4 regions of the Hyphomicrobium sp. DMF-1 genome follow, and region 2 is predicted to be linked to each of the others. Evidence: predicted binding sites of a transcription regulator. Region 2 holds the regulator's gene; each other region holds the start of a gene.

Evidence for each region. The regulator PhoB, encoded in region 2, activates phosphate uptake and scavenging genes when phosphate is short. The targets are predictions, from matches to a motif close to TGTCATNNANCTGTCAT.
Region 1: the regulator PhoB is predicted to act here: its motif matches at 2,222-2,238, upstream of ppk2 (polyphosphate kinase 2).
Region 3: the regulator PhoB is predicted to act here: its motif matches at 1,822-1,838, upstream of PE058_RS06350 (RNA degradosome polyphosphate kinase).
Region 4: the regulator PhoB is predicted to act here: its motif matches at 3,995-4,011, upstream of PE058_RS06005 (PhoX family protein).

The regions. Positions count from the first base shown of each region.
Region 1 covers NZ_CP115706.1:325,256-330,603, forward strand. Annotated here, with positions in the region: gene PE058_RS01425 (hypothetical protein) at 1-349, shown strand, start outside; gene PE058_RS01430 (ATP-binding protein) at 725-2,089, opposite strand; gene ppk2 (polyphosphate kinase 2) at 2,344-3,252, shown strand; gene PE058_RS01440 (hypothetical protein) at 3,355-3,798, opposite strand; gene PE058_RS01445 (hypothetical protein) at 4,008-5,348, shown strand, end outside.
Region 2 covers NZ_CP115706.1:479,862-485,209, forward strand. Annotated here, with positions in the region: gene PE058_RS02105 (hypothetical protein) at 1-1,887, opposite strand, end outside; gene phoB (phosphate regulon transcriptional regulator PhoB) at 2,337-3,032, opposite strand; gene phoU (phosphate signaling complex protein PhoU) at 3,064-3,774, opposite strand; gene pstB (phosphate ABC transporter ATP-binding protein PstB) at 3,920-4,735, opposite strand; gene pstA (phosphate ABC transporter permease PstA) at 4,762-5,348, opposite strand, start outside.
Region 3 covers NZ_CP115706.1:1,411,977-1,417,324, forward strand. Annotated here, with positions in the region: gene PE058_RS06340 (AI-2E family transporter) at 1-972, shown strand, start outside; gene PE058_RS06345 (DnaA ATPase domain-containing protein) at 969-1,691, shown strand; gene PE058_RS06350 (RNA degradosome polyphosphate kinase) at 1,897-4,086, shown strand; gene PE058_RS06355 (Ppx/GppA phosphatase family protein) at 4,211-5,348, shown strand, end outside.
Region 4 covers NZ_CP115706.1:1,336,176-1,341,523, forward strand. Annotated here, with positions in the region: gene PE058_RS05990 (8-amino-7-oxononanoate synthase) at 1-10, opposite strand, end outside; gene bioB (biotin synthase BioB) at 1-1,080, opposite strand, end outside; gene PE058_RS06000 (hypothetical protein) at 1,550-1,840, shown strand; gene PE058_RS06005 (PhoX family protein) at 1,947-3,947, opposite strand; gene PE058_RS06010 (phasin family protein) at 4,228-4,734, shown strand; gene PE058_RS06015 (invasion associated locus B family protein) at 4,832-5,348, opposite strand, start outside.

The DNA.
Region 1 (5,348 bases), 150 kb from region 2:
CCGGCTGTTCGCGGGCGAAGGCGCGCAGGGGGCCTCGCCTCTGAAATTCGGCGTACACGGACCGCGCGTCACATCCGATGCGGCCAAGCTCTACCAGCAGGCGATCAATGACGTGGCCTCCATGCTGGTGCTCGCCTCGCAGAGCGCCTTCGAGGTGATGTGCGCCATTGAGGACGGCACGGTGGAGGCGCCCGAGCAGATCTTCTTCGGCTTCGGCGAATGCCAGGACAGCCTGAACAAGCTCATCCAGAACCGCGCGACGCTAAAGGTCTCGGTCGATGTCGGCACCGAGGTCGCGGACCGGCTCACCACGCTCGTGCGCGAGCTCAAGAAATATCGCACGGACTGACGCCCGCGTTTCCCGTGTTGCCCTCTGCACCGCGGAGAAGTGTCTGGACCCCGATCTTCATCGGGGTGACGTTGAGTTTGGGCCGTCGGTTTCTACAAAACCAACGTCATGCCGGCGGAGGCCGGCACCCGCGACACATTTCGAGGTGGGTGCACTTCAATCCGTTGAACCGGTGGATGCTTGCGTGGATCCCGGCCCGCGCCGGGATGACGTTCCATTGGCGGATACTGCCAAGCACAAAACTTCACATCATCCGGATGTCATGTCGAGGCCTTGCTGCGCATGGACGGGTTTCTCCCACCGGGAGAAAGAAGGGCGTTCTCTCGAACGCTTCACTTCCTCGCTCTTTGCGGGGAGAGGAGAGAGGCCCCGTCTCTAGCTGCGCTGGCCGCCGAGTTCGTCGAACAGGATCGAGAAGGTGGAGCCCTTTCCGACCACACTCGAAATGCGCAGCTCTCCGCGGTGGCGGATGACGATGTGCTTGACGATGGCGAGGCCGAGCCCCGTGCCGCCTTTGTCCCTGCTTGCCGCCGCGTTGGCGCGGTAGAAGCGCTCGGTAAGCCGCGGCAGATGCTCCGGAGCGATGCCGGGGCCGTCATCGGCGATGGCGACCAGCACGCGTGGAACCGGCGGCGAGCCATCGAGAACACGGGAGACTGCGATTTCCACGCGCCCATTCTCGCGGCCGTACTTGATGCCATTGTGCACGAGGTTCTGGATTACCTGCACGATCTCGTCGCGATCGCCGCGTATCCTGATGGGGCCGTCGCTCTTCGTCACCACGATCTTCACTTTCGAGGCGGCGGCCAGAGGCTCCAGCGCCTGCGCCACGTAGGCCGCGACCTCGTTCAGCTCGACGATTCCCTTCGGCGGCAAGTGAACGCGCATCTCCACGCGGCTCAGCGAAAGGAGATCGTCGATGAGGCGGGTCATGCGGTTTGCCTGGCTCGACATGATGCCGAGAAAGCGGGCGCGCGCGTCCGGATCGTCCCGCGCCGGCCCCTGCAGCGTCTCGACGAAGCCGCGCAACGAGGCGAGCGGCGTGCGCAGCTCGTGGCTGGCGTTGGCGATGAAGTCCGCGCGCATCTGGGCGAGTTTGTCCTGCTCGGTAAGATCGCGGAACGAGATGACCAGCAACGGCAGGCCGCGGCGCGTTTCCTTGCCGCCCAGACGAGAGACGGTCGCCGAGATGCGCCGCTCGACCGGAACACGCTCGAACAGATCGACGACGACGGGCTCGTTTGAAACGGCCGCCTTCTCCACCGCCTCGTTCAGCTCCGGATTGCGCGAGACGTGGCTCAGCGGCTGTCCCGGTCGCACCTTCGGAAACAGGTCCTGAAAGAGCGCGTTGAAGTGCAGAACGTTGAAATTATGATCGAGGGCGAGCACGGCGTCGGGAATGGCGTCGAGCAGAAGCCGCCAGCTCGCGGCCTCCTTTTCGCTCAATGTCGGCCCGCGCACGAAGCGCTCGCGATCCCCGGCAGAGGCGTCATCGCCGTTTTCGCCGTCGGAAGGGCCTTGCCCGCCGATGGCCATCGCCATCACAGCAAAAGCAGCGACGGCCAGTTGCCAGGAGATGCTTCCGGCCACGGCCAGCCCGACGAACAGAAACGCCGCGACGGCAACGGCCCAGAGGCGGCTGCACAGGCGACTGCGAAATCCGCGCAGGCCTGCCCGCAAAGGCTCGATCTTCGTTGTGAGTGCTGACAGGTATCGGGTCAGCCACCGGGGCTCCGTCATGGGCGCCCATATTGCCTCGATCCGCAGCATGGGCTCAACCCTCACGGCGCACCCGCCGGACCGGTTGGGTGTTTATGGTTTTCAAAGCGAAGCTCCTCCGCGGGCGATGTCCGCAATTCGGCTTCCTGATAAACAACACTTGTGTGACAGTTCATCTGCGCCCCGAGGCGCTTTCGCTTTTCATTGAATTGCTTCAACGTTCCTCTATCCCGGCAAGCAGGCTGGGCAGCGCTCGAGGGACGAGGACGGAAACCATGGGAAAATCGAAGAACGGCAAGACCGAGAAGGAAAGCTCGGGGGTGCCGCAAGCCTATCCGGGGTTCGACCTCGACAATCCCACCTTCCCCCCGCAGCTCGAAGAGCGCGCGCTCAAGTCAGGCGGGTATCCCTACGACGACAAGCTCAAGCGGAAAGTCTACGAGGATCAGCTCCAGCAGCTGCAACTCGAGCTGATCAAGTTGCAGGACCATGTGCAGGCCCAAGGCGAGCGGGTCGTGGTCGTGTTCGAGGGACGCGACACGTCGGGCAAAGGCGGCTGCATCGCGCGTATCCTGGAGCGGGTTAACCCCCGCCACTCCCGCTCCGTCGCGCTTTCGAAACCAACCGAAGCGGAGCGCGGGCAATGGTATTTTCAGCGCTACATCAGCCATTTGCCGACGCGCGGCGACATGGTTCTGTTCGACCGGAGCTGGTACAATCGCGCGGGCGTCGAGCGCGTGATGGGGTTCTGCAGCGAGGATGAGGTGGCGCGTTTTCTTCGCGACGCGCCCGAGTTCGAGGCGCTTCTGGTTCGCGACAACATCCGCTTCTTCAAGATTTACCTGACGGTGGGGCGCGAAATGCAGCTCAAGCGCTTCCACGAGCGGCGTCATGATCCGTTCAAGCAATGGAAGGTGACCGAAATCGACCGCGCGGCCATCGGCAAATACGACGATTACACGCGGGCCGAGGCCGACATGCTGCGCTTCACCCACACTGCCGTCAGCCCGTGGACCGTGATCAACGCCAACGATCAGCGGCGCGCGCGCCTCGAAGCCATGCGCGTGATCCTCTTGGCGCTGGACTATGCGGGCAAGAACAAGGACGCGATCGGGGCTATCGATCCCAAGATCACCACGTCCGGGGCGGACTACCTGGCCACCCTCAACGGCAAGCAGTCCTGAGAGCGGTCAGGGTCCGAAAGACGACACCGGTGCGCAAGAAAATCGGGCTCCAACCCATGTGGCTGGAGCTCGATTCACGTGAAATATGGTCCGGTTTCCGGGTCAGGGCAGACGGCAGCCGGACGTGAGGAAGCCGTAGAGCCAAGCGGTGGCCGCGCCGAACCCGGCCCCCGTGGCCAGCACCGGCCAGATCAGGTTGATGTCGTTCCCCAGAAACGGCGGCTCGCTCCTGATCAGCGGGATCAGAACCAGGGTACCGACCAGCGCCGGGCCAATGAGCCCGAGCAGAGCGCCCCGAAAGGTCATCGAGCCCCGCGGCACGCTTCCGAGAATGAGGGCGAAGACCGCGCCCCAGACGCCACCCCACACCGCATCGGTTGCGATCTGCGGATAGCCGGTCATCAACGACGGTTCCATGGACCACGGCAGGCGCGTCGCATATCCCGAGTTGTAAAGCCAGAGACCAATCAGCTCGTGCACCGTGACCAGCGCGATCGCCCCCGCGATGAAGCCGAGCACGAGGCTCTTAAAAGACGTTCCCTCCATGACCTTTTCCCCTCCTGAGCTATGATGAATCGAGCGTTCCGCTTCTTTTTTAGGCAGTATTGACCGCTTCGGGGGATGTTGGAAGGCCTGATCGCCAGAAGTGGCACGGCAGAGTCGCCCGGCGTTTGCGTTCATCTTTTGCGCGATACTCAACTAATATTCAATCTATGGTTGATATATGTCGTCGAACCCAATGCAGGGAGCGACCGATGCCGGGTATTCGCGTGGAGAGGCTGCCTGTGCGGACAATGGGGTTGGGCCTGCTCGGCTTCGACCACCTGCAGATCGTGTGCCGGAGTGATTTCCAGGATCCCGGCCGCCCCGTACGCCAGGACGATTGGTTCGTCATCGAAGGCCTCCGGGAGGCCGACGACGCGGGCGTGCGCCTCGGCGTCGAGGGCTGGCACGGCGGCACCACGCTTTCGGAGGCGAACGCCAATCTCAGGGACGATGCGCTCGCTCTCAAGATCGGCACCCCCGAAAGCCGCGGCGGCCGCGACATCGTCGAAGGAAGCGCGGCCATCGAGCTGTGGGCGAGCCTCGCGTCCTTCGCGACCGACATCGAACTCCAGCGCTTTCCCTACATCGCGCTTGCATTACCGGGGTCCGCGTTGCCGACGCTCAACTCGTCATCGCTCATTGCTTCGCTGCTCCATCACACCGGGATCGACGTGGAGGCCGCCCTGCCCGCTGGGGTGCGCTTCTCGCCGGGCACCTCGACGCTGCTCGGAACGTCGCGGGACGACAAACTCCGGACCGGAAACGGCTTCACCGCCCTCCTCGGCGGCAAGGGCGCGGACGATCTCTCGGGCAACGACATCTCGGGCCAGATCGACAAGCTGTATGGTGGCCGGGGGGACGATACGTTCCATTGGTCGGCGGGCCTCAACATCGTCCACGGCGGACAGCCGGGCCTCACCTACGACGAGGACGGCCGCGACACCATCGTCTACACAGGGGCCGGCGATGTGACGCTCGAGGCGCCCTTCGCGCGTGAGCCGCACCATCAGCCCGACTTCATCGCGACCTACCGCGCCGGTCAGGATCACCTGCTCTCGATCGAGGAGGTGGTGTGGGACGGTACGGGCGACCGGCTCACGATCGGAAAAGGGGTCGGGCTGTCGCCGAGCCCGCTCAAGGTGGAGTTCAATCGCAACGGCGGCGCGGGAGGCGGGGGTGTGCTCGATCTCTCGCACTCCGATGTCGGCTTCCGCATCACGGCGCATGCCGACGCCGAGCTGCATCTCGACGGCCGCACAGGCGACAGAGCAGGATCCGGCGGCCTCCGTGTTTCAGGTGCCGAGCGGATGATCGCGAGCCCGCACGAGGACCGGTTCGTGATCGCGTCGCCCGGCGCGTCGCTGGTGATCTCCGATGCCGCACCGGAGGATCGCCTCGCAGTGACGTGGACGCCATCGCACATGGCGGCGGCTTATGATGTCCGCTCGCGCGAGCTCGTCGTTCATCTCTTTCCGAGCGAGGCCCATCAGCGGAGCAGTTTGGTCCGCCTCCTCAACTTCAAGAATGGAGCGCTCGGCATCGATCTCGAC
Region 2 (5,348 bases):
GACAGCCGGGGGAACGGCGGTTTCAGCCGGCTGCGGGGCGAAGGCCGGCTCGGCATCGGCGCGGTGCGGCATGGCAGGGCCGAACCCGGAGCCGAACTCCGGTCTCTGCTCCTTCCCGAAATTTTGCGCGAACCGCGGCTCCATGGGGCGCAGGAGGTCGCGCTCGATGCGGCGGCGCTGGGCTTCGGCCTCGACGCGGCGGGCGGCACCCATCACGGCGCCGAGGATGATCTCGGACCAGGCGCCATCGCGGAAGCGATAGACGCGGAAAGCCTCCGATCCCGCGAACTTGGATCCCTGCTTCGCGAGCTTCTTGCGCACGACACCTGCGAACGGCGTCCAGGTGCGGCGGAAGATCTTGTCCTTCTCGAAGCTGGTGAAGAGGTTGGCCAGAAGCTGGGCCTCGGTGCGCAGCTCCTCGCGCTCTGCCGCGCCGACGTGGAGCGGCGCGTCGAGGGGGACTGCGACGTAGTAGGCGCCGTGCAGGTCGAAGACGACGTGGCGGAACAGCTCGAAGCTTTCGCGGATCTCGGGATCGCGGTGGATGTCGTTGAAGCGCGAGAGAATTTCGATGACCGGGCCGCGTTCGGCTTCGCGCATCTTCGGCATGAGGCCGTGCAGGCGGTGGGCTGGCCGGCCGATGGAAACCAGGAACAGGCAGATGTCGACGAAGATGGCCACCGCGAGCGGGACGTAATCTCGTTTCGAGAGACCGCCTTCCTCGGTGACGATGGCAGCCGAGGGGCCGGCCTCGACCGATTGCATCGCCTTCTTCTGCAGCTCGCGCAGCTCGTCCGCCGACGGCGGGAGCTTGAAGGAGAGGAGGCCGTAGAAGGTTGTGGTGAGGCGGCGGAAGGCCTCGATGGTGGCTTCCGAGCCTTCGACGGCGGCGATGGCGGGCTTTTCCAGAACCGGCAGCTCGTTGATGGCGCGTGCAGCGCCGCGCAGAGCCTGGGCGAGCTCCGTATCGGGGCAGACGAAGCCTCCGTTCTTGGGGTCTCCGAAGGTGGATTTGTCGGCGCGCTCGGCGAGGTCCTGGCGCATCTGCTTCAACTGCGGGTCCGTGCGCAGCGCATTGAAGCCCGAGACCGTCATGTCGAGCTTGCGACTCAAGGACTTCATGAACTCGTTGCGGGTGCCGGACTTGGGATCGATGATCGCGGGATCGTTGGCTGCGATCCTGGCGAGGTCGCCGTCGAGAGCGGCCATGTCCGTCTTCACGGCGGCAACGCGGCCGGCGACGAACTCGGATGCGAAGGAGAAGCGGGCGGCGTCCTCGTCCCGCATGCGGCGGCGGGGGCCATCGCCCGGCTTGCTGTTGGGGCAGGAGGTGCCCTTGGCGCGCTCGGTCTCGGCCTTCGCGCGCGAGACGGTGGCGAGCTGGACAAGGGTGGCGTTCAACTGCTCGAGGCGCGTCGAGGCGGCATTGAGGGAGCTCTGCACGGCGGTGACAGCCGATTCCGCCGAGCGCGAGCTTTCGGCGCGGCTTTCGAGCACCTTCCAGTAGAAGCCGAACCCGAAGCCGACCGAGATGATGGAGAGGAACAGGTAGCCCGCGATGTAGGCGAGGCGCGTCATGGTGCCCACGGGGGCGAACATCTGGTCCAAGAGCCAGACGATCATGGTCATCAGCATGGCCACGGAGAAGCCGATGATCACCTTATGAATGAGCGGCAGGTCGCCCATGTTGGCCTCGATCAGCTCCAACATGCCGACGTAGGTCGCCACCCACGACAGGGTGCCGAGGCCGATGATCAGGACAAGCTTCTTGAGGTCGCGCGGAGCAACGGGGTCGGCGTCGCCGCCTGTCGCGTCGGGGAGAAGTCCGAGCTTGAAGGAGCGCGCAAAATATCCGCGCGAACGCCCCGAATCCGGCGCGTACACCATGGGTGTCGACCTGTCTTAGAGGCTTGCAGGAAAACTCTGACGGTCCCTCTGCGAGCGCAATACGCGATAAAGCCGATCAACCCCCGGCATCTCGTGATCCGGGATCTGAATAAAACGGGTTTTTGTCGCGAGTGGGGCTGCCGCGTGTCGGAAGTTGGCAGTGAGCGGCAGTAGGCAGTAGGCAGTAGGCAGTAGGGAGGGAGCTGCCAGATCACGATGTGGCTGGATCCCGGCCTACGCCGGGATGACGTTGCATTTGGAAGTCACTCCCTCACTCCATCCGCATCCCGGCGACACGGCAAAGCGGTGCCGCGCACGGACGACGGCTGGATGTGGGTATGTCCGAGCAGGGTACAGGAACTCATGCGGGCGACAGGGCGTCGGCAGGACCTTCACCAAGGAGGTAACCTCCCTAGCTGCCGGCTGCCTGTTGCCCGTTGCCTTGCTTCTCAGCCGCTGTTGCGCTCGCCAAAGACGTAGCCGGAGCCACGAACGGTGCGGATCGGGTCGCGCTCCTTGCCGCGGATGAGCGCCTTGCGCAGGCGGCCGACGTGCACGTCCACGGTGCGCTCGTCAACGTAGGCATCGCGGCCCCAGACGCCATCGAGAAGCTGGGAGCGCGAGAGCACACGGCCCGGGCTTTCCATCAGGAACTCGAGAAGGCGGAATTCGGTGGGGCCGAGATGCACCTCGCGCAGGCCGCGCGTGACCTTGTGGGCCGGGCGATCCAGCTCGATGTCGGCGAAACGCAGCACGTCCGCCAGACGGTCCGGAGAAGCCCGGCGCAGGATGGCTTTCACGCGGGCCATCAGCTCGGGAAGAGAGAACGGCTTCACCACGTAGTCGTCGGCGCCGGTCGAGAGGCCGCGGATGCGGTCTCCTTCCTCGCCGCGTGCGGTGAGCATGACGATCGGAATGGATTTCGTCTCCATTCGCGCCCGCATGCGCCGGCAGATCTCGATTCCCGAGACGCCCGGAAGCATCCAGTCGAGAACCAGGAGGTCAGGTTTCTCCTCCGCAACAAGGATCTCCGCCTCTTCGCCGTTCTCGGCGTGGGAGACGCGGAACCCTTCCGCTTCGAGGTTGTAACGAAGCATCTCCGCCAGAGGCGCCTCGTCCTCGATAAGAAGAATCTTGGCCGTCATCGTTTATCGCTCATCCATAAAAATGCGAGGCTCAACCCTGCGAGAACAGGGTGGAGCTGGTGTCGTCGCTCTTCGGGCGGTCGTCGATGATATTCACGCCACGCACGAGGAAGTGCACTGTTTCGGCGATGTTGGTGGTGTGGTCGCCAACACGTTCGATGTTCTTGGCGCCGAACAGCAGATGGGTGGAGAGACCGATGTTGCGCGGATCTTCCATCATGTAGGTCAAGAGCTCGCGGAACAGCGAATTGTACATGGAGTCGATGTTCTCGTCGTCGCGCCACACGGCGAGCGCCCGGTCGGCGTCACGCGCGGCATAGGCGTCGAGAACCTCCTTGAGCTGCGAGAGCGCCAGCTCGCCCATGTGGCGCAGGCCGGTCATGAGGGGCTTCGGGTGCGACTCGTGGGCAATGGCGAGCGCGCGCTTGGCGATGTTTTTCGCGAGATCGCCGATGCGCTCAAGGTCGCCCGTGATGCGCAGCGCCGCCATGACGTGACGCAGGTCGTTGGCGAGCGGCTGGCGGCGGGCGATCATGGAGATCACCTGCTCCTCGATGTCACGCTCGAGCTGGTCGATCTGCTTGTCCGTCTTGACGACCTGCTCGGCGAGCTTGGGATCGCGGCGCTCGAGGGCGTCGAACGACTGCCCGAGGATGTGCTCTGCCAGGCCGCCCATGTGGGCGATCTTCTTGTCGAGGAGAGCGAGCTCTTCCTCGTACGATTTTACGATGTGCTCGTTCATAGGGTCTCCTTTGGCCCCTTGGGGCCCGGCGGCTTTGCTCGTGACGGCGGGTGCCTCCGACCTCGAGGCGCGCCACGGCATGAAGCCGCTCAGCAGGGATTTTCGTTCGGTCGTCATCGGACAGGGTCCTGACTGAGGCGATGCGTCAGCCGAAGCGGCCGGTGATGTAATCCTGCGTGCGCTTGTCCGTCGGGTTGGTGAAGATGTCGTTGGTCGCGCCTTCCTCGACAAGGATGCCGAGATGGAAGAACGCGGTGCGCTGCGAGACGCGGGCTGCCTGCTGCATCGAGTGTGTGACGATGATGATGCAGAAGTTCTGCTTCAATTCGTCGATGAGCTCCTCGACCTTGGCGGTGGCGATGGGGTCGAGTGCCGAGCACGGCTCGTCCATCAGGATCACCTCGGGGCCAACGGCGACGGCGCGGGCGATGCAGAGGCGCTGCTGCTGGCCGCCGGAAAGGCCGGTGCCCGGATCGTTCAGGCGGTCCTTGACCTCTTTCCAGAGCGCGGCCTTCTCGAGGCTGGTCTGCACGATGTGGTCAAGCTCGGCCTTGGTGCCGGCGAGACCGTGGATGCGGGGACCGTAGGCCACGTTCTCGTAGATCGACTTGGGGAACGGGTTCGGCTTCTGGAACACCATGCCGACGCGGGCGCGGAGTTGAACGACGTCGAGGGACGGATCGTAGATGTCCTCGTTGTCGATGGTGATCTTGCCGGTGACGCGGCAGATTGGAATGGTATCGTTCATGCGGTTGATGCAGCGCAGGAACGTGGACTTGCCGCAACCCGAGGGGCCGATGAAGGCCGTCACGCTGCGATCGGGGATGTTCACGGTCACGTCGAAGAGGGCGCGCTTATCGCCGTAGTAGACGTTGACGTCCTTGGCGTGGACCTTGGTGCCATCCGTGGCGCCGAGTTTAACGGCGCGGTTTTCTATCTCAGAGGTCTGCACGTTGAGCATCTCTAACTCCAGGATCAAATTGGGGACTACCAGCGCCGCTCGTAACGGCGGCGGAGAATGACGGCGGTGACGTTCATGCACACCAGGAATGCGAGCAGGATGAGGGTGGCGCCCGCGGTGCGTTCGACGAAGCCGCGCTCGGCGGCCGTCGCCCACATGTAGATCTGCACCGGCAGAGCCGTCGCCGCGTCGATGGGCGTCTTCGGATACTCGACGACGAAGGCGACCATGCCGATCATCAGCAGCGGCGCCGTTTCACCGAGCGCCTTGGCGAGGCCGATGATGGTGCCGGTCAGGATGCCGGGCACCGCGAGCGGCAGCACGTGATGGGTAATCGACTGCATCTTCGAGGCGCCGACGCCAAGGGCTGCTTCGCGGATGGACGGCGGCACGGCGCTGATGGCTGCGCGGGTCGCGATGATGATGGTCGGCAGCGTCATGAGTGCGAGCACCAGGCCGCCGACGAGAGAGGCCGAGCGCGGGATGCCCATGAAGTTGATGAAGATCGCGAGACCGAGAAGACCGAACACGATGGACGGGACGGCCGCCAGATTGTTGATGTTGACCTCGATGGTGTCGGTCAGGAAGTTCTTCGGGGCGAACTCCTCGAGGT
Region 3 (5,348 bases), 930 kb from region 2:
TATTTCCTGAGCCCGCTCGCGGATCGTCTGGTTTCGCTCGGATTGAACAGGGTCGTCGCCTCTCTCCTGATCGTCGCGACGCTCGCCGTCGTGATGATCGCGGCGCTGGTGCTGATCGTGCCCATCATCCTCACGCAGGCGCAGGAGCTGGCGGCGGCGCTTCCGGGTGAGATCACGCGGCTGAGGGGCGCGTTGGAAACATGGGCCCGGGAGCGGCTCGGCCCTGGTTTCGCCGGTTTGGATGCGCAGATCGGACGCGCGTCGGACCAGTTGGCGGAGAACTGGGCGAGCCTCGCGGGCTGGGCGGCGACTTCGATCTGGAGCGGCAGCTTAACGATCGTGAACTTCCTGGCCTTGATGCTCGTGACGCCGCTCGTCGTTTTCTATCTGCTCGTGGACTGGCACCCGATGCTCGAAAAGATCGATGGCTGGCTGCCGCGAAATCACGCGGCCTCGCTCAGGGGCCTCGCCTCCGACATGAACGACGCGGTGGCGGCGTTCGTGCGCGGGCAGGGAACGGTGTGCATCATTCTCGGCATCATCTACGCGGTCGCTCTCTCGGCGATCGGGCTCAACTACGGACTTCTGATCGGTCTCATGACAGGGTTGCTTGCTTTCATTCCGTTCGTCGGCTGGGCTTTGGGCTTCATGACGGCGACGACCGTCGCCATCGTTCAGTTCTGGCCGGAGATGCTGCCGATCCTGGTCGTGGTGGGGGTGTTCCTGGCCGCGCAGGGGCTCGACGCAGGCTTCCTGAGCCCCACCATCGTCGGTTCCAAGATCGGTCTGCATCCGGTGTGGCTGATCTTCGCGCTGTTCGTGTTCAGCTATCTGTTCGGCATCGTCGGCACGCTGGTCGCGGTTCCGCTGGCTGCGGCGCTGGGCGTGCTGATCCGCTTTGCGCTCGATGTCTATCTGAAGAGCCCCGTCTACCGGGGCACGGCTCCCGCTACGATCGAGACGCTGCCATGACCGCACGCGCCACCAAAGCAGCGGAGCCCCAGCAGCTCGTGCTCGCGCTTCCTCATCGCCAAGCGCAGGAGGCCGAGGATTTTCTCGTCAGCCGGTCGAATACGACGGCTGTCGATCTCGTGGATAGCTGGCCGGGCTGGCCGCTTCATGCGGCGACTGTCGTCGGACCGGCAGGCGCCGGCAAAAGCCACCTCGCCAACGTGTGGCGCGCGCGCTCGCATGCCTCGGTGGTGGCAGCGCGTACGCTCGACGAGACGGCCGTTGCCGCTTTCGAGCAGCAGCGCACGCTCGTGGTGGAGGACATCGATCGCGGTATCGGGAGCGAGCAGGTTCTCTTCCATCTGCTCAATCTCGCGCGCGAGAAGTCCGGCTCGCTGCTGATGACCTCCCGCATCGCGCCGGGAGAGATGACGATCGCTCTGCCGGATCTCAGGTCGCGGCTGCGGGCCATCCCGCCGGTGCTGATCGAGCCGCCTGACGAAGCGCTTATCCGCTCCGTTCTGGTGAAGCTCTTTTCCGACCGGCAACTCGCCGTCGAGCCGCATGTCGTGAGCTATCTTGCGCTGCACATGGATCGCTCGATGGATGCGGCCACGCGGGTGGTCGCGGTGTGCGACAGGCTTTCGCTCGCCATGCAACGGAAGGTGACGCGAGCCGTTGCCGCGGCTGCCCTTGCGGCGGAGCGCGAAGATGCGGAAGATGGCGGCGGCGAAGGCTAGGATCTTTTCGTCACGATGGCGTTGCGCCTCATCGGGTGCGAAAGTGATTCGATCTCCCGTTCTGGCGCGCCATTTCCACCAGGGGGCCAGCCACCGCGGCTTTTTTGCGTGATGAAACAGGCGCTAAGGCCGTCATCATACTGTTGCACGTTGTACGCCTCATTCGGGCCTACCGATTGGCCGGAATGATTGCAGGAAAGACGACATGGCTTCAGCAAAAGGTAAGCAGAAAGTGGAAGCACGCGCGCCGGTTCCCGCAACTCCCGTGCCCGAAGGTCCTGCCCGGTTCTACAATCGCGAGCTTTCGTGGCTGCAGTTCAACAGGCGCGTGCTCGAAGAGGCCCAGAACAAGCAGCATCCGGTGCTGGAGCGGCTGCGCTTCCTATCGATCTCCGCCTCCAACCTCGACGAATTCTACATGGTGCGCGCGGCGGGCATCTACGGCCAGATCGCGGCCGGGGTCGCGACGCTGACCCAGGACGGCCTGACGCCGAAGCAGCAGCTCATGGAGATCAATCGCTTCGCCGCTAAGCTCGTCGCGGACAAACAGGCGTGCTGGAACGAGATCAAGAAGGACATGGCCACGGCGGGTATCGAGATCGTCGAGCCCGCCGGTCTCTCGCCTGCCGAGAAGACGTGGCTGCAGCGCCTGTTCCTCTCGCACATCTTTCCGATCCTCACGCCGATCGCCGTCGATCCCGCCCATCCGTTCCCGTTCATTCCGAACCTCGGGCTCACGATGGTCGTCTGGATGCAGCGCAAAAGCGATGCGAAGGCCATGAGCGGGCTCATCCCGATCCCGAGCCAGCTCGAGCGCTTCATCCGGCTGCGCGTGGAGGAGACGGCGAAGTCGACGCAGCTTCGCTTCATTCAGCTCGAGGAGCTGATCGGCATGTTCATCTCGGAGCTGTTCCCCGGCTTCGACGTGAAGAGCCAGGGCGCGTTTCGCGTGCTGCGCGACAGCGACGTGGAGCTGCAGGAGGAAGCGGAAGACCTGGTGCGCTCGTTCGAGACGCTCCTGAAGCGGCGGCGCCGTGGCCATGTGATCCGGCTGGAGCTCGATGCGCGCATGCCGGACAGGCTCAAGAAGTTCGTGATCGACGAGCTGGAGGTGGGGGAGGAATCCGTGTTCCTCAAGGAAGGGCTGCTCGGGCTTTCCGATACGTCGCAGCTCATCGTGCCGGACCGGCCCGACCTCGTGTTCAGCGTGTTCAATCCGCGCTTCCCCGAGCGCATTCGCGAGTTCAACGGCGATTGCTTTGCTGCCATCAGCAAGAAGGATCTCGTCGTCCACCATCCTTACGAGAGTTTCGATGTGGTGGTGCAGTTCCTGCGGCAAGCGGTGGCCGATCCCAACGTCATGGCGATCAAGTGGACGCTCTACCGGACGTCGCGCGACAGTCCGATCGTGCAGGCGCTGAAAGAGGCCGTCGAGGCGGGCAAGTCCGTCACGGCGGTGGTGGAGCTCAAGGCGCGCTTCGACGAGGCCGCCAATATCCGCTGGGCACGCGATCTCGAAAAGGCGGGCGTGCACGTGGTGTACGGCTTCATCGAGCTCAAGACGCACGCCAAGCTCGGACAGATCGTGCGCCGGGAAAACTCGGAGCTGGTCACCTACTGCCACATCGGCACCGGCAACTATCATGTGCAGACGGCCCGTATTTATACGGATCTTTCGCTCTTCACGACGGACGCGGGTATCGCGCGCGACGTCACCCGCATCTTGAACTTCGTCACCGGTTACGGTGAGCCTGCGGAGCTCGAGTACGTGGCAGCGAGCCCGCGCGGCATCCGCAACCGCATTCTCGATCACATCGAGCGCGAGATCGCGCATGTGAAGGCGGGGCGTCCCGGCGCGATCTGGATGAAGATGAACTCGCTCGTCGATGCGCAGATCATCGATGCGCTCTACGAGGCGAGCCAGGCGGGCGTCGAAATCGATCTCGTGGTGCGCGGCGTGTGCTGCCTGAGGCCGGGCATTCCGGGGCTCTCGGAGAACATTCGCGTCAAGAGCATTATCGGGCGTTTCCTCGAGCACGCGCGCATCTACTGCTTCGGAGAGGGCGAAGGGCTGCCGTCGCCTGCCGCTGCGGTCTACATCAGCTCGGCGGACATGATGCCGCGGAACCTCGACCGGCGCGTCGAGGCCATGGTGCCGATCAAGAACGCCACCGTGCACGAGCAGATTCTCGACCAGATCATGGTTGCCAATCTCAAGGACAACCAGCAGAGCTGGGAAATCAAGGCAGACGGGTCGTCCTCCCGCATCGAGCCTGCCCCGGGCGAAATGCCCTTCAACGCGCACAAGTACTTCATGACAAATCCTTCGCTCTCGGGGCGCGGACAGGCGCTCAAGAAGCATTTTCCCCCGCGCTTCGATTTGCAAAAAGACTAGACCGGCGCCGCTTGAGCCCCTATCAAGCAGACGCGTATTTCACGGCCTAAACTCATGATGTAGAGCGGGTTTCGCGTTTTTGGCGTGGTTTGGCAAAAACAGTCGCTCCGGGCAGGACTCATCGGTGAGCTTGACGCAGGTGTTCGGCGGGCGCGGAAAAGCAACGGAGCTCGAGCCTCTCGGCGTGATCGACATCGGGTCGAACTCGGTGCGTCTCGTGGTGTACGAGGGCGCCGTGCGGGCGGCCATGCCGATCTTCAACGAGAAGGTCCTGTGCGGGCTCGGCAAGTCGATCGCCTCCACCGGGCATCTCGGCGCTGAGAGCGTGGAGCGGGCGCTCGAGGCGCTGCGGCGGTTCCGCGCAATCGCGCATATCCTCAAGGTAAAGAACCTCCGTGTGCTGGCCACCGCGGCAGTGCGCGAAGCCGAGGACGGGCACGACTTCATCGTGCGCGCGGAGAAGGCGGCCGGCACGCGTATCGAAGTTCTTTCCGGCGAGATGGAAGCGCAATTCGCCGCCTACGGTATCCGCATGGGCTTCATGAATGCGGACGGACTCGCGGCCGACCTCGGTGGCGGCAGCCTCGAAGTGATCGACATCTACAAGGACCGCCTCAACGACGCGGCGACCCTGCCGCTCGGCGGCCTGCGTCTCATCGACCAGACGGCGAACCGCATCGAGCGCGCGCTGCCGGTGGTGGATGAATCGGTTGCGCGCATCAACTGGCTGGTCAACGGGCGAGGGCGTCCGTTCTACGCGGTCGGCGGCACGTGGCGCGCGCTTGCCAAGCTGCACATGGAGCACACGAACTACCCCCTGCGCGTGATGCACGGCTATTCCATTCCGACGCGCGAGGCGATCGAGTTCTGCCAGTTTGTGCGCCGGACGAAGAAGGTTTCGACTCTCAGGGGTATGGAAGAGGTGGCGCGCGCGCGGCGCGACGTGGTGCCCTACGGCGCGCTGGTGCTCGAACGTCTGCTCGAGGCGCTGGCGCCCTCGGAGGTGATCTTCTCCGTCTTCGGCATCCGCGAAGGGCTGCTGTTCAGCCTCATGACGCCGCACGAGCAGGCCAAGGATCCGTTGCTCTGCTTCTGCGAGGACTATGCGCGCCTCAGGTCCCGTTCGGTCGCACATGCGCACGAGCTCTGCTCATGGACAGACGCGCTGTTCGAGGGGGATGGCCTCAAGGAAACGGAGGAGGACCGGCGGCTGAGACATGCCGCGTGCCTTCTCTCCGACATCGGCTGGCGGGCGCATCCCG
Region 4 (5,348 bases), 860 kb from region 2:
TGTCTGACATGAGGAGGTTCCAGAGCAGCCGCAGCCGGCGTGCTCCGAGGGCGCCGTCTCGATGCTCGCATCGGCGGCCGCGTCGGTGTCGAGCGCCATCGGCTCGATGCCGAGCTTGTTGAACAGCGCCTGATCCTTGTCCTCGCCGGGGTTGTCGGCGGTGAGCAGCGTCTCGCCGCAGAAGATCGAGTTGGCGCCAGCAAAGAAGCAAAGCGCCTGCGTCTCCTCGCTCATCTCGGTGCGGCCGGCGGAAAGGCGCACGAATGAGGTCGGCATCATGATGCGGGCGAGCGCGATGATGCGCACGAAAGCAATGGGGTCGACCTTCTTGCGGTTCTCGAGCGGCGTGCCCGGAATGGGGATCAGCATGTTGATCGGCACGCTCTCGGGGTGCTGCTCGAGGTTGGCGAGCGTCACCAGCATGTCGATGCGATCCTCAATGGTCTCGCCGAGGCCGACGATGCCGCCGGAGCAGACCTTGATACCCGCTTCGCGTACGCGCGACAGCGTGTCGAGGCGGTCTGCGAAAGTGCGCGTCTTGATGATCTCGGAATAGTAGCGCTCGGACGTATCGATGTTGTGATTGTAGTAGTCGAGGCCGGCGTCCTTGAGTTTCACGACGTCGTCGTCGGAGAGCATGCCGAGCGTCATGCAGGTTTCCATGCCGAGCGCCTTGACGCCTTCCACCATGGCGACGACCGAGTCCATGTCGCGGCTCTTCGGCGAGCGCCAGGCTGCGCCCATGCAGTAGCGCGTGGCGCCCTGGGCCTTGGCCTTCCTCGCCTCATTGAGGACGCGCTCGACCTCCATCAGCTTCGAAGCCTTCAGGCCGGTGCCGGAGGCGTGATGGGCGGACTGGCTGCAATAGCCGCAGTCCTCGGCGCAGCCGCCGGTCTTGATGGAGAGCAGGCGGGCGAGCTGGACCTTGTTGGGATTGAAGTGAAGGCGCTGGACGGTGGCGGCGCGGAACAGGAGGTCGTTGAACGGGAGGTCGTGGATGGTCTGCGCCTCGGCTCTCGTCCAGTCGTGGCGAACGGCGTCGATCGGCGCTGCGGTCATCGGAAGGACGTGCACGTTCATCGAGGGGACTCTCCTCATTCCGGTTCGGCGGGCACCCGGGCGTCCGATGCGATCGATCGGAGCCGAAAGGTCCTTTGGTGTCGCATTTTCTACGACGGGCAGGAGCCCATGAGATCGGAAAATGCTTTGGAGGATGTTTGCACCGCGAAGGGACGGGACTGCAAGGCTCAATTTGCTCCCCGGCTGCTGCTTCGCCGATGACGGCGCGGGGGTGATGCTCATCGCCCGTCCATCGCTGTCCAGGCTATTGATCAGTCAAAGGTATTGCGCCTGCTTCGCGTCTGCGAGATGCGATCCTGGTCTCGCGCCAGTAACGATAGAGCCGGATGCCGCCAATAGGGGCTGGATTGTCAACCATATCAGATCAAAGGCGGCTTGCGTTTGAATGAAACATAGTGAAGGCTGACAATTGCTGTGTCGATCTAGGTTTCAAACAAGTGCCAGATCGATTTTTATTGGGGAGATTTCGATGGATCTTACATCATTACTCATCCAAGCCGTCAGTGGCGCAATCGGCGGCAACGCCGCGGCCGCTGCAACCAAGAACGACGCCCTTGGCACACTCGGCAACACGATCGCCGGCGCCCTGGGCGGAGGACTTGGCGGGCAGTTGCTCGGTCCGCTTCTCGGTCTCGGCGGGGCGGCCGCAGCCTCGGGCCTCGACATCAATGCGATCGTGACCGGATTTGCCACCGGCGGCGTGAGCGGAGCGCTGACCGCGCTCGTGCTCGGTTTCATCAAGGCGAAGCTGGCAGGCTAATTTAGTTCATTGTGTCCGGCGGGCCGGTATTGGGGCGGCCTGCTGTCAAAATTTTTCAGGAGGCGCCCGGTCTTTCACGACCGGGTGCCTTTTTTCATGCGTCCGTTCATCCCGCGATTTTCCCGCCGCCCTTGCGGGTGATGGCGACGACGGAGGGGCGCGGCGGGATGCCGTCCTTGAAGTCGGGCCAGCGCGTTGAAGGCGTGTCGAAGGTCGAGGGCGGCGCGTCGTCCTCGGTCTCGCCGGGATGCTGAACGGCGACGAAGAACGTCTCGAGGTCCGGGGTGAAGCACGGGCCGCACATCTCCGCGCCCGTCGGTACCTGGAAGAAGCAGCGGGAGGTGGCGCGACGCTCGCCGTCGGTCTCGATCGCCCAAATGCCGTCGGCGCGGCCGGTGCGCTTGGTGCTGTTGCCGTCGGTGGCGACCCAGAGACGCCCTTCCGAATCGATCGCGCAGTTGTCCGGCATGCCAAACCAGCCGTTCTCCGTGGTGGCGGGATTGAAGGTGGCGCCGACCTCAGCGACGGCCGGCGAGCCGCACTTGAGCAGGATCTCCCACGTGAAAGCCGGGGCCGCATGGTCGCCGTTCGCGGGCGTGATCTCGATGATATGGCCGAACAAGTTCTCCGCACGCGGGTTGGCTGCGTCCGTCTGGTCCGCCTTCCGCTTCGCGTTGTTGGTCAGCATCAGGTAGATCTTGCCGGTCTTGGGATCGACCTCGATGTCCTCGGGGCGATCCATGCGGGTGGCGCCCAGCATGTCGGCTGCGAGGCGGGTGTGGATCAGAACGTCGCCCTGATCCTCGAAGCCGTTTTGCGCGCTTAGCCAGACTTGACCGTCCTTGTTGGGTGCGCCGTGGATCAAGGGAAGCCATTCGCCGGTGCCGTCTGCCTTGAAGCGGGCGACCGAGAGCACGCCCTTGTCGAGCAGATCCTTGTTGGCCGCGCGGTTTGCGAGGTCCACCTTGCCGTCCGTCACGAAGCGATAGACGTAGTCGAAGCGCTCGTCGTCGCCCTGATAGACGACGAAGCGGCCGTCGCCGTTGACGATGTTGCCCGCGCCCTCGTGTTTGAAGCGGCCGAGCGCCGTGCGCTTCACCGGCACAGACGTGGGATCGAGCGGATCGATCTCGACCACCCATCCGAAGCGGTTCGCCTCGTTGGGCTCTTTCAGCGTGTCGAAGCGGTCGTGATAGCGGCCCCAGGGGTACCACTCGCCGGGTGCGCCGTAGCGGCGGAGAGCACGGGCCTCCTTCGTCACGGGCTCGGCGGCGGCTTTGCCCCAGAAGTAGCCGTTGAAGTTCTCCTCGCAGGTGAGCCACGTGCCCCAGGGCGTCACGCCGCCGGCACAGTTGTTCAACATGCCCTTGATGCGGGTGCCGGTGGGATCTGCCGTTGTTTTCATGCGCGCGTGCCCCGCCGCGGGGCCGGAGACCGCCATCTCGGTTTCGGCGGTGATGCGGCGGGCATAACGGGAGCCGGGCACGACCGACCACTTGCCGCCTTCGCGGCGGATCTCGATCACCGAGCCGCCGTGCGCCATCATCTCGGTATCCACGATCTCGCGCGTGACGCCGCTGAACTGCGAGTCCTTGTCGCTGCGGGGGGCGAGGCCGGGCACCATCAGCTCGCCGTTCGTGTACTCGTGATTGACGACGAGCAGCCCGTGGTCCGAGCGGCCCTCCAGCGGAATGAAGCCCAGGAAGTCGTTGTTGTAGCCGAACTGCTTCTCCTGGGCGGCTGCGTCGGGCTTGCCGGGTGCGAACTCCGGGGCGTCCGGGAGAACGGCGTCACCCCAGCGGATCAGGATGTCGGCGTCGTAGCCCTCGGCGACGTGATGGGTCTTGGAACCGGGGGCGATGGGCAGCTCGACGAAATCGAAACGGGAGGCTGTGCCTTTTTCCTCACCGGAGGCGGGGGCCGCGGCAAGAGCTTTCGGCCAGAGAGCTTCGGCGGCGACGGAAACCGCAGCCAGTCCCTTTACGAGATCACGGCGAGAGAGGCGTGTTGCGATGAGGTCGCCGATGGTCGGGCCGTGGCTGGGGTTCGACCCCTCGTTCTCGGCTGCTTCGAAGGCGACAGACGGCGGGAGCGCGGTGCGCGTCATCAATGGAACCCCCTTGTTCGTGACCGGGTGTCCCATAGCGGGCCGAGGTCACGGACTCATGACGGCTCGTTCGGTAGCAAAACGGAAAATAACATCGGGATCAATGCTGTCGGATCGCGAGTTGAAACGATGCGAATCTTATCAACATTTCGTTATTGTCTTGTCCATGCCCATTTGATCTTGATCATTTGCATTCGAGAACAGTCCTGCCTAGTTTTAAAAACGTGTGATCAAGAGGTTTCGGCCATGTAGCCGGACCCATGTTTAGGGAGTTGAGGCGATGGGTACGCAAGCGGGCTTTGATCCGAACGCCTTCGGTCCGTTCGGTGCAATTTTTCAATCCTATTTTTCCGCAATCGATAGCTTCAGCCCGCGCGCACCGTCGACGGATGGCGTCGCCTCGGGCTTCGATGCTCAGGCGCTGACGGCGCAAGCCACGGCACCGCTCAAGGCTGCCGCGTGCTGCCAGCTCGAGGTGATGGGACTGCTCAATCGGCGGACCCAGGCCTACATGCAAGTTCCAACGCGTTTGGCCCACTGCCGCACGCCGCAGGACGTTATCAACGAGCAACTGGCCTTCTGGCGCACGGCTGCCGAGCAGTATACCGAGAGCTCAAGGAAGATCGGCGAAACGTGGTCGCACGCCTTCCCCTGGGCGAAGGCCTATGCCGTTCGCCCGGCCGTGCGCGCCGAGCGCGATTACATCAGCTTCAACGGCACGGGCAAGGACAACAGCATCACCGTTTCCAAGCCGGATTCGGCGGGCAAGCAGCGCCGCGTGGCTTAGGGCCGGAACCGGGTTTCCCGAGCGGTTTCACAGAACAAAGGCCCCTGCATCACCGCCCTGAACGGGCGAGAGATGCGGGGGCCTTTTCGTTGCGCGTTCAGTTCAGCGCCGAGAGGCCATCTGCGAATCCCGCAAGCGAGATCGGGATGCCGATGCCCGCCTCTTCCGTCTGGAAGATGATAAAAATTGCGGTTTTGCCCGTAGAGAGCTGCTGGATGAGCTTGTCCTCGACGGTGACCTGCGCGTAGCAGGCGAAGGTGTGACAGCGCAGGAAGGGGGCGTGGCCGATGTCCACGCCGTCCACCTTCAACCCCACGCCGGGCGGAAGAAGGATGCCGACAGGCGCGAACACGCGCAGCACCTTCGTGCCGTTCGAGAACTTCTGGAAGTAGATGGTGAGGCCGACATTCTTGCGGTCCTCGGCGGTGACGCTCTGAACCAGTGCGCACACCTCGTTCTTGGCGCCGGGTGGCGGCGGCTTGCAGACGTACTGCCAATCGCCGTACTGGCCCTTCACCGTTCCATCGGCGAACTGCGGGGAGAGTGCCGCCGCCTTAGGTTGCTCACCCGCGCTACCTCCGGCAAGTGCCGGACGGACGAGGTTAAATCCCGTG